2 regions of the Spirillospora sp. NPDC046719 genome follow, and region 2 is predicted to be linked to the other one. Evidence: predicted binding sites of a transcription regulator. Region 2 holds the regulator's gene; the other holds the start of a gene.

Region 1 (5,854 bases), on a different contig from region 2:
CGGCGCGTCACCTCGTCCTGCACGCCGTCCACCCGGCGCCCGAACTCCTCCTGCGCGCCGCCGACCTGGCGGGCCATGTCCTCCTGCATCCCGGCGACCTGCTTGGCGACGTTGTCGTTGATGGCCCCGACCTGCCGGCTGACGTCCTCGTGGATGTCGCCGATCCGCTTGCCGAAGTCGTCGTGCACCCCGCTGACCTGCCGCACCACCTCGCTGTGCACGGACTCGACCTGCTTGGTGACGTCGGTGTGCACCGACTCCACCCGGCGGGACACGAGGTCGACCTGCGCGGTGAACTCCTCCAGCGCCACGTCGACGCGCTTGGCGACCTCCTCGTGGATGCCCTCGATCCGCTTGCGGACGTCGTCGTGCACGTCCTCGAACCGGCGGGAGAACTCGTCCATGCGCCGGGCGACGTCGCTGTAGGCCGTCTCGGCGATCTGCGACATCGTGGCCTTGACCTCGTCGCGGTCCGGCCGGGCGCGCAGCTCCTCGATCAGCGGGTCGACCGCGTCGGCCAGGTGCTTCTCCAGCGCGTCGAACCGGTCGCTGTGGTCCATCGGCGGGCGCCGCGCCAGCTCGCCCAGCACCCGGTGCATCTCGGCGATCTCCAGCGTGGCCGGGAGCCGCGCGATGCGCTCGCCCACGCCGTCGATCCGGCCGTCGATGCTCTCGAACCGGCCGTCCAGACCCTCCAGCTTGCCCGACACGCCCTCGAGGCGCCCGTCGACCCCGTCCAGCCGCCCGTCCAGCCCGTCGAGGCGGCCGCCGACGCCCTCGACCCGGCCGTTGACCGCCTCGAGACCCTGCTCCATCCGCTCGGCCATCTCCCCGAGCGACTGGTCGACCCGTGCCGTGACGCCGGTGATCGAGTGCTCCAGCCGCTCGGACCGGTGCCCGAGCTCGGCCAGCGACTTGTCCAGCCGGTTGAAGCGGACGGACGCGGCCTCCATGCTGCCCTGGAGCTTGTCCAGCCGCTTGGTCATCTCCTCCATGCGCTGCGACGCCTGCTGGGTGGCGTCGGTGATGTGCTGCGCGGAGTCGAGGACGGCCTGGATGCGGGTCAGCCCCTCGTCGACGTTCTCGGCGACGACGCCGACGTCGGCCCACAGCGCGGGGAGCTCGGCGACCGGCTTGACCCGCTCGCCGAGGCCGTCGATGTGCTCGGCCAGCCCCTCGGCCCATTCGGGGGGCTTGCCGACCAGCTCGTCGACCTGGCCCCGCACGCTGTCGAGCTGCCCGGTCAGCCCGCTGAGCTCGCGCTCGCGGACCTCGCGGAGCAGCCACTCCATACCCTCCAGCCGCTGGCGGATCTCGTCCAGGACCTGACCCTGTGAGCGCTGTTCATAGACGTGGTCCTGCGCCGCACGGGCGAGCAACTCCCGCATCCGATCCGAGACCGGTTGACCCCCCGTCTGCAGGAAGTTGTGATTCGTTTCCACCCGATGCTCCTTCGTGTGCCGGACGCGTCGAAATGGCGCACGGCAATGAATCGTGAAGTCGCCACTGTAGTGCGTGTGAAGCGCCGCTATAACGGGTAGCAGGGAACGTCGCGGGTTCTGCGGAATGCGCCTGTTATCCCGATGGTGTGAATTGACGTTGACCACCGTCCATAAGGTGATTTCCGCGGTTTGAGGGCTTCGGGGTGATTGTGGCGGTCGGTTCCGTCACCGCGCCGGCGCCCGGACGCCGCCGGAGCGCCTGCGGCGGGGGCTCTGTCCGTACATCTCGTCCAACATCGGCAGTTCCCGAGCCGCCCGTCCGGCCGGGCGCCCCGGCGCGGGGACGTCCGGCCGGGCGCCTCGACGCCCGGCCCGCGGCCATTTCAGGCCGGCATTCGTGGGAGCCCGGAACCCGATCGCTGAACCTGCCTTGGTGTTTTGCCGTCCCTGGATGTGGCCGTGCCGTTTCGCCTGCCGCCGCACCCACCTTGCCAGGCGCCCGGAATCCCTGGTGAACGCAATACAGAAAAGCGCCGATGATTTGCACGGGCATGGTGCGTCCCACGGACGTCCTTGGCGTTGCGGTGCCGTGCGGAGATCTTTGGACCGTTTAGCGGGCGCGGCCCGCCCTGGGCGGGTCGGCGTCCGCCGTCCCGGGCCGCGCGACGGGCCGGGCGAGCAGCGCGACCGGGTCCCGGCCGACCCGCGTCACCACCACCGTGGTCTCGGTGGCGCCGTACCCGGGCCGCCGCCCGCCGAAGCCGAGGTCCCGGCGGAGCCGGTCCACGTCGACCGCCGACCCCCGCTTCTTGACCGTCAGCACGCCGGTCCCGAGGCGCCGCAGCTCGGCCTTGAGGCGCTTCACCGAGAACGGCAGCACGCCGTCGATCTCGTACGCGGACGCGAACGGCGTCGGGCGCAGCTCGTCGGACGTGACGTAGGCGATGTGCGGGTCCGCGAGCCCGCCGCCGACCAGGTCCGCGACCTCGGCGACGAGATGCGCCCGGATGACGGCCCCGTCCGGCTCGTAGAGGTAGCGGCCCCAGGGGCGGACGTCCGGATCGCCGAGCCCGGCCGGGACCAGCGTGGCCGCCTCCCCGCCGGACGGGTCGCCCGAAGGGGCGCCCGAGGGGGAGCCCGAGGGCAGGAGTGTGGCGCGGCGTCCCACGTCCCCGGCGAGGCCGCCCAGCCACAGGGCGGCCTCCTTCACGTCCCCGCCGACCGACACCCACTCCGCCTCCGCGCCGTCCGGCACGGCCTCGTGCGGGATGCCGGGCGCGACCTTGACGCACGCGGCCGGCGCCCGTCCGGCGAGGCCGAGGACGGCGTCGAGCGGCGGCTCGTAGGAGCGCGGGTCGAAGACGCGGCCCCGTGCCGTCCGGCGGCCGGGGTCGGCGAACACGGCCGCGTACCCGTCCGGGTCCTCGTCCAAGGCGTCGCCTACGCGCACGCGCACGAGGCCGTCCAAGCCGAACGCCGTCACGTTGGCGCCGGCCACCTCGGCCGTCAGCGGATCGCGTTCAACGCCGTCGCCCGTCAGACCCACTCGGGAACGCGCCATAAGGTCGGCACCGATGCCGCACCCCAGTTCCAGTACGCGCGCGCCTGCGGGCAGTCCCGAGGCGAAGCGTCGCGCGCGATGCGCCGCCACGCTCGCACGCGTGGACTGCTCCAGGCCCGCCTGGGTGAAGTACATGCGGCCCGCGTCGGAACCGAACTTCGCCTCGGCGCGCCGCCGGAGCCGCACCTGCGTCAGCGCCGCCGCCACGAGGTCCGCCCCGTGCCGCTCGCGCAGCCGCGACGCCGTGCCGAGCAACCCGGCCTCCGAGATGTCTGCTTCGCCCGCCTCTGCCAGAAGTGCCTGGCCGGCGGGGGTGAGCAGCTCCCGGAACGACGCGATGTCCATGCCTGGACCGTACCGAGCGCGGCGCCCGGGTGATCCGCGGGTGAACGCGCCGGAACGCCGCGGGCCGTGCCTCCGTGTCCGTGTTGACGGGCCAACGGGCACGGCATAGTCTCACTGACTGGCACTCTCAATGCGAGAGTGCCAACACAGCGACAAGGTCGGTCTGGCACCCGCGACGACAGGCCGGTCCAGGGTCGCCTCTCTGTCACATGTGCCGGCGGCCTGCCATGGCCGCCGAGGACCAATCGAAGGGGAGGTCAGATCGTGACGACCGCCACCAAGGTTGTTCTCAAGCCGCTCGAGGACCGCATCGTCGTCCAGCCGCTTGAGGCCGAGACCACCACCGCCTCCGGCCTGGTGATCCCGGACACCGCCAAGGAGAAGCCGCAGGAGGGCACCGTCCTGGCCGTCGGCCCGGGCCGCGTCGACGACAAGGGCGAGCGCGTCCCGGTCGACGTCAAGGTCGGCGAGGTCGTGCTCTACAGCAAGTACGGCGGCACCGAGGTCAAGTACAACGGCGAGGACTACCTCGTCCTCTCGGCCCGCGACGTGCTCGCGGTCATCGAGAAGTAATCACCGAGACGTGATGCGCCCGCCCCGGCCCGCGCCGCCCACCGGCGGGGCGGCCGGGGCGGATCGCGTGACATAGGAGTTAACCCCATGGCGAAGATCCTGGAGTTCGAGGAGGACGCTCGCCGGGCTCTTGAGCGCGGCGTCAACGCTCTCGCGGACGCCGTCAAGGTGACGATCGGCCCGCGCGGCCGCAACGTCGTCATCGACAAGAAGTTCGGCGCGCCGACCATCACCAACGACGGCGTCACCATCGCCCGCGAGGTGGAGCTGGAGGACCCCTACGAGAACCTCGGGGCCCAGCTCGCCAAGGAAGTGGCGACCAAGACCAACGACATCGCGGGCGACGGCACCACCACGGCGACCGTCCTCGCCCAGGCCCTCGTCCGCGAGGGCATCCGCAACGTGGCCGCCGGCGCCTCGCCGCTCGGCCTCAAGCGCGGTATCGACGCGGCCGCCCAGCACGTGTCCGACCAGCTCCTGAAGTCGGCCCGCGAGGTCGACGAGAAGGGCGAGATCGCGCACGTCGCCACCATCTCCGCCCAGGACGCGCAGATCGGCGAGCTGATCGCCGAGGCGTTCGACAAGGTCGGCAAGGACGGCGTCATCACCGTCGAGGAGGCCCACACCATGGGCCTCGAGCTGGAGTTCACCGAGGGCCTCCAGTTCGACAAGGGCTACCTGTCGCCGCACATGGTCACCGACCCCGAGCGCATGGAGGCCGTCCTGGAGGACGCCTACGTGCTCATCGTGGACGGCAAGATCTCCAACGTGCAGGAGTTCCTGCCGCTGGCGGAGAAGGTCGCCCAGACCAAGAAGCCGCTGCTGGTCGTGGCCGAGGACGTCGAGGGCGAGGCCCTGGCGCTGCTCGTCGCCAACAAGATCCGCGGCACCTTCACCTCCGTCGCCGTCAAGGCGCCGGGCTTCGGCGACCGCCGCAAGGCGATGCTGGGCGACATGGCCACCCTCACCGGCGGCCAGGTCGTCAGCGAGGCCATCGGCCTCAAGCTCGACTCGATCGGGCTCGAGGACCTCGGCCGCGCCCGCCGCATCACCGTCACCAAGGACGCCACCACCATCGTCGACGGTGAGGGCTCCGCGGACGAGATCACCGCGCGGGTCAACCAGATCAAGGTCGAGATCGAGAACTCCGACTCCGACTGGGACCGCGAGAAGCTGCAGGAGCGCCTGGCCAAGCTGGCCGGCGGGGTCTGCGTGCTGCGCGTCGGCGCCGCCACCGAGGTGGAGCTGAAGGAGAAGAAGCACCGCCTGGAGGACGCCATCTCGGCGACCCGCGCGGCGATCGAGGAGGGCATCGTGTCCGGCGGCGGCAGCGCGCTGGTGCACGTGGCCAAGGAGGGCTTCGACGCCCTCGGCCTGTCCGGCGACGAGGCCACCGGCGCGGACGCGGTGCGCCGCGCGCTGGTCGAGCCGCTGCGCTGGATCTCCGAGAACGCCGGCCAGGAGGGCTACGTCGTCGTCTCCAAGGTGCAGGAGCTGCAGCCGGGCCACGGCTACAACGCCGCCACCGGCGAGTACGGCGACCTGATCGCCCAGGGCGTCATCGACCCGGTCAAGGTGACCCGTTCGGCCGTCACCAACGCCGCGTCGATCGCGGGCATGCTGCTCACCACCGAGGCGCTCGTCGTGGACAAGCCCGAGGAGGAGGAGCCGGCGGCCGGCGGCCACGGGCACGGCCACGGCCACGGTCACTGATCGTCCGTTCTCGGCGGGCGTGCGGCTCGCCCGCCGCGGAGATCACCGAGGCCCCCGTCCGTCACCGGGCGGGGGCCTTCGCCGTTCCTCCGCCGCCGTTCCTCCCCCGCCGTTCCTTCCCTCCCGCCGCCGTTCTGTCCGCGCGGTGAGGAACACATCTCTCTCCGCATGGGGGAGGGCCGCGCCGCCACTCTGGGCACTGGAGTGACAGCAATGCGTG
Region 2 (5,854 bases):
TGGCCCGCAGGGTGCTCGGCGACGCGGACCTCCCGGTCCAGACGGTCTTCGTGGGCGGCGGCACCCCGACCCTCCTCGCGCCCGACGATCTCGGACGCGTCCTGGCGGCCATCGACGCCGAGTTCGGCCTCGCTCCGGGCGCCGAGGTGACCACCGAGGCCAACCCCGAGTCGGTGGACGAGTCCTACGTGGCGAAGCTCCGCGAGGTCGGCTTCACGCGCGTCTCCTACGGCATGCAGAGCGCGCGCGAGCACGTCCTGGCCGTCCTGGAGCGGACCCACACGCCGGGCCGCGTCCCCCAGGTCGTCGAGTGGACGCGCAAGGCGGGCTTCGAGCACATCAACCTCGACCTCATCTACGGGACGCCGGGGGAGACCGACGACGACTGGCGCGCGTCCCTGGAGGCCGCCCTCGCCTGCGAACCCGACCACGTGTCCGCGTACGCGCTCATCGTCGAGGAGGGCACCCGCCTGGCGGCGCAGGTGCGGCGCGGCGAGCTCACCGCCCCCGACGACGACGCCATGGCCGACCGCTACCTGATCGCCGACGACCTTCTGCGCGCGCACGGCCTGCACTGGTACGAGATCTCGAACTGGGCCTCGTCCCCGGAGGCCGCCTGCCGCCACAACCTCCTGTACTGGACGGGCGCGGACTGGTGGGGCGTCGGCCCCGGCGCCCACAGCCACGTCGGCGGCACCCGCTGGTGGAACGTCAAGCACCCCGCCGCATACGCCGCCCGCCTCGCCGAGGGCACCACGCCCGCGTACGCGCGCGAGATCCTCAACGCCGACGACCGCCGCATCGAGCGGATCATGCTCGAACTCCGCCTCGCGGACGGCTGCCCCGCCGATCTCCTCGACGACGCCGCCGTCCGCCGCGCCATCGCCGACGGCCTCGTCGACCCGGCCCCGTACGAGCGCGGCCGCGCCGTCCTCACCCGCCGAGGCCGCCTCCTGGCCGACGCCGTAACCCGCGACCTGACCTGACCCACCCGCCCCGACCAGAACCGTGGCCCCGCACACGGCCGAGCAAAACGGAGCGGCGTCCCCGGCTCGAACCCCACCCCGACAGTTCGAACCCACGCCCGAGAGTTCGAACCTCAGCCCGAGCAGTTCGAACCCACGCCCGAGAGTTTGAACCCCAGCCCCGGCAGTTCGAACCCCAGCCCCGGCACGGGTAGGCACGCGGAGCGAGTGCAGCGAGCGCAGCGGGCATGCCCGACGGTTGACAGGCTGTTTCGCGCGGAGCGCCAGCGGAGCGGGAAACAGCCTGTCAACCGTGACGGGGGTTCCAGGGGGTCGCCCCCTGGGCTAGCAACTCACGAAGTCGATGAGCTCCTCGACGCGGCCGAGGAGGGCCGGTTCGAGGTCGGTGTAGGTGGTGACGGAGCCGAGGATGCGTTTCCAGGCCGCGCCCGTCTCGCAGTCCCAGCCGAGCGCCTCGACGACGCCCTCCTTCCACGGGACGCCGCGGGGGACGCGGGGCCAGGCGGGGATGCCGACGGCGGCGGGCTTGACGGCCTCCCAGATGTCGATGAACGGGTGGCCGGTCACGAGGACGTGCGGGGACGACACCCGCGCGGCGATCCGGCTCTCCTTGGAGCCCTCCACGAGGTGGTCGACCAGCACGCCGAGGCGGCGGCCCTCGTCCGGCGCGAACTCCTCGACGATCGCGGGCAGGTCGTCCACGCCTTCGAGGTACTCGACGACGACGCCCTCGACGCGCAGGTCGTGCCCCCAGATCTTCTCGACGAGCTCGGCGTCGTGGACGCCCTCCACGTAGATGCGGCTCTCCTTGGCGACGCGGGCGCGCAGCCCCTGGACCGCGATCGACCCGGACGCCGAGCGGGCCGGGGCGGCGGGCGCCGCGGCGGGCCGGACGAGGGTGACCGGCTTGCCGTCGATCAGGAATCCGGCCTTGGTGAGCGGGAACACCCGGCGCTTGCCGAACCGGTCCTCCAGCGTGACGCCGAACTTGTCGCAGCCGACGACGGCGCCGCAGAAGCCGCTGTCGGGATCCTCGGCGACCAGGCCCGGCTCGGCCGGCACCTCGGGGATCCGCCCCTTGCGGGGGCGGCGCCAGTCGCCGGCGAGCACGTCGTCTCCGTAGTTCTTGCTCCGCACGGTTCCGCACACTAACGGCCGGGATAAGATCACGCAGCCGCGCGCGGCCCGGCGGCGGGCCGCGGCCCCCGGAACGTCCCCTCCGGGCCGTACACTTGGCACTCGGAACTACGGAGTGCCAGCAAGGCCCCGTCGGCGGTATATCTGGACGTGAGGACCTGTGGAAGGTGCAGAAGGAGGTGACCGGGTGCTGGACGACCGGAAACTCGCGGTGCTGCGCGCCATAGTCGAGGACTATGTCTCCACGAACGAGCCGGTGGGCTCCAAGGCCCTGGTGGACCGGCACAACCTCGGCGTCTCTTCCGCGACGATTCGCAACGACATGGCGGTGCTGGAGGAGCAGGGGTACATCGCCCAGCCGCACACCAGCGCGGGGCGGGTCCCCACCGACAAGGGATACCGGCTGTTCGTCGACCGGCTGTCCACGATCAAGCCGCTGTCGGTCGCGGAGCGCCGCGCGATCGAGACGTTCCTGTCCGGGGCCTACGACCTCGACGACATCGTCGGCCGCACGGTCCGGCTGCTCGCGCAGCTGACCCGGCAGGTCGCGGTCGTGCAGTACCCGTCGCTGACCCGCTCGTCGGTGCGGCACGTGGAGCTGGTCCCGGTCGCCGAGGGCCGGCTGCTGCTGGTGCTGATCACCAATACCGGGCGGGTCGAGCAGCGCGTCATCGAGACGGGGAAGATCTCCGAGGAATCCGTGGGGCACCTGCGGGCGTTGCTCAATACGTGCCTGGACGGGCTGGGTTTCGGCGACGTGCCGTCCGCCGTGGCGGACCTGCCGGACAAGGTGGGCCCGGACGAGCGGCCGGTGGCGGCCGCGGTCCTGTCCGTCCTGCTGGAGACCCTCGTCGAGAACCACGAGGAGAAGATCGTCTTCGCCGGCGCGGCGAACCTGGCCGCCGTCGACTTCTCGCAGAGCCTGCGGGAGGTGCTGGTGGCGCTGGAGGAGCAGGTGGTCCTCATGCGGCTGCTCGGCGAGACCGGCGACTCCTCTACTCTTACGGTGCGGATCGGCACCGAGAACCCCGATGAGGGGCTCCGTTCGACCTCGGTCGTCGCAGCCGACTACGGCGTCGGCGACCTCACGCTGGCCCGGCTGGGTGTGCTCGGGCCGACACGCATGGATTACCCCGGCACGATGGGAGCGGTACGGGCAGTGGCACGCTACGTGGGACAGATCCTGGCGGGGTCGTAAGTGGCCAACGACTACTACGCGACCCTCGGCGTCCGCCGGGACGCCAGCGCCGACGAGGTCAAGAAGGCGTACCGGCGGCTCGCGCGCGAGCTGCACCCGGACGTCAACCCGGACCCGGAGACGCAGGAGAAGTTCAAGGAGATCACCCAGGCCTACGAGGTGCTCTCCGACCCGAAGAAGCGCGAGATGTACGACCTCGGCGCTGATCCGTTCGCGCCGGGCGGCGGCGCGGGCGCGGGCGCCGGGGGCTTCGGCGGCGCCGGGTTCCCGTTCAGCGACATCATGGACGCGTTCTTCGGCACCGCGACCTCCCGCGGTCCCCGTTCGCGCGCGCGCCGGGGCCGCAACGCGACGCTGCGCGTCGAGCTGGACCTGGCGGAGACCGCCTTCGGCACGACCCGCGAGCTGTCCATCGACACCGCGGTCGCCTGCACGACCTGCGAGGGGACGGGCTGCGCGCCCGGCACCCACCCGGAGACCTGCGAGACCTGCCACGGCCGCGGCGAGGTCCAGCAGGTGCAGCGCTCCTTCCTCGGGCAGGTCATGACGGCCCGGCCGTGCCCCGCCTGCGGCGGGTTCGGCTCGGTGATCCGGCACCCGTGCACCGAGTGCTCCGGCGACGGCCGGGTCCGCACCCGGCGCACCGTCAAGGTCAAGATCCCGGCGGGCGTGGAGAACGGCATCCACATCCAGCTCGCCGGCGAGGGCGAGGTCGGCCCCGGCGGCGGCCCGCCCGGCGACCTGTTCCTGGAGATCGCCGAGAAGCCGCACCCGATCTTCGAGCGGGAGGGCGACGACCTGCACTGCACGGTCGAGATCCCGATGACCGCCGCCGCGCTCGGCACCAGCGTCACGATCGAGACGCTGGACGCCGCCGAGGAGGTCGACATCAAGCCCGGCACGCAGTCCGGGCAGGTGATCACGCTCTACAACCGGGGCGTGCGGCACCTCAACGAGAGCGGCCGCGGCGACCTGATGATCCACGTGAACGTGGAGACGCCCGGCAAGCTCGACGAGGAGCAGGAGGAGCTGCTGCGCCGGCTCGCCGCGCTGCGCGGCGAGGAGCGCCCGCCCGGCAAGTTCGCGCCGGGGCAGCGCGGCATGTTCTCCCGCCTCAGGGACGTTTTCAACCAGCACTGAAGAGCCACCGTGGCGGGCTACCGCGAGGGCCGCGACGGCACGCCGCCGGCTCCGGGCGGGCCCGCCGCCGGCGGCCCGGGGGGAGGGCGATGAGTCCGCCGGTGTTCCTCGCCGACCCGGCGCGGCTGCGCGCCGACCGGGTCGTCCTGGACGGCGCCGAGGGGCGGCACGCCGCGACCGTGCGGCGGCTGCGTCCCGGTGAACGGGTCGACCTGACCGACGGCGCCGGGCTGCTCGCCGAGTGCGTGGTCGCGGCGGCCGACCGGGCGTCGCTGACCCTGGACGTGCTGTCCCGCCGCACGGACCCGGCGCCCGCGCCGCGCCTCGTGGTCGTCCAGGCGCTGCCGAAGGGCGACCGGGGCGAGCTGGCCGTGGAGACCATGACGGAGGCCGGCGTCGACGAGATCGTCCCGTGGGCGGCGGCCCGGTGCGTGACCCAGTGGCGCCCGGAGCGCCGCGAGAAGGCCCTCGGGCGGTGGCGCAACGCCGCCCGGGAGGCGGCGAAGCAGGCGCGCCGCAGCCGCCTGCCGGAGGTGCCGGATCTGGCGTCCACCGCCGACGTCGCCGACCGGATCGCCGCCGCGTCGCTCGCGCTCGTCCTGCACGAGGACGCCCAGGAGCCGCTCAGCGCCGTCCAGCCGCCCGAGGACGGGGACATCGTCCTGGTGGTCGGCCCCGAGGGCGGGATCGCCGACGAGGAGCTGGAGCGGTTCGCCGCGGCGGGCGGGCGCCCCACGCGGCTCGGCCCGACGGTGCTGCGGACCTCGACGGCCGGGGTGGCCGCCGCGTCCGTGCTGCTGGCCGCCACCGGCCGCTGGTGACCCGCCCCCGGCGAGACCGAGAGGCGGGCCGGCGGCGAGCGCGGGCGTGGTCAGGGCGGGCCGGGGCTAGGGTGCGGAGGCGCCGGTGCCCTGGTCGGTGGTGACGGCGGGAGCGCTGCTGGTGGGCGTCGTCGGCTGCTCGGTCGGCTGCGTGGGCGTCGTCGGCGGCGGAGTCGTCGGGGTCTCCGTCGGCGTCGGGCTCGTGGTGGGGCTGCCGCTCGGGCACGGCGAGGCGGACGCCTTGCCGTGGTGCGCCGCCTGGGACGGGGACGTCTTCGTGCCGCCCGCCCCGGGGGACTTGCACGGCGCGGGGCTGGACGAGACCGAGGGGGACGTCGCCGTCGAGGCGGAGGCCGACCCGGACACGCCGGGCTGGGACGGCGTGGGCGAGCCGGGGAGCACCGGGCGGCCCTGCGAGTCGACGCGGTCGCCGGTGTGGTCGCCGTGGTCGTCGCCGGACGGGCCGTTGCTGCCGACCGAGTGCTGGATGAGGTCGATCGTCTGCGGCGCGGTCACGCCGAGGCCGGCGATCGCCACGGCCGCGGCCACGGCGAGCGCGGGCCGCGCCCAGG

The links. The regulator HrcA, encoded in region 2, represses chaperone genes, less so after heat shock. The targets are predictions, from matches to a motif close to TTGGCACTCTCNNNNNGAGAGTGCCAA.
Positions count from the first base shown of each region.
Region 1: the regulator HrcA is predicted to act here: its motif matches at 3,467-3,493, upstream of groES (co-chaperone GroES).

Region 1 covers NZ_JBEYYT010000200.1:9,560-15,413, forward strand. The annotation lists gene ABZ914_RS29195 (apolipoprotein A1/A4/E domain-containing protein) at 1-1,442, opposite strand, end outside; gene ABZ914_RS29200 (class I SAM-dependent methyltransferase) at 2,053-3,348, opposite strand; gene groES (co-chaperone GroES) at 3,613-3,921, shown strand; gene groL (chaperonin GroEL) at 4,009-5,634, shown strand.
Region 2 covers NZ_JBEYYT010000026.1:41,348-47,201, forward strand. The annotation lists gene hemW (radical SAM family heme chaperone HemW) at 1-986, shown strand, start outside; gene ABZ914_RS07500 (DUF3097 domain-containing protein) at 1,311-2,123, opposite strand; gene hrcA (heat-inducible transcriptional repressor HrcA) at 2,311-3,321, shown strand; gene dnaJ (molecular chaperone DnaJ) at 3,322-4,461, shown strand; gene ABZ914_RS07515 (16S rRNA (uracil(1498)-N(3))-methyltransferase) at 4,551-5,282, shown strand; gene ABZ914_RS07520 (hypothetical protein) at 5,349-5,854, opposite strand, start outside.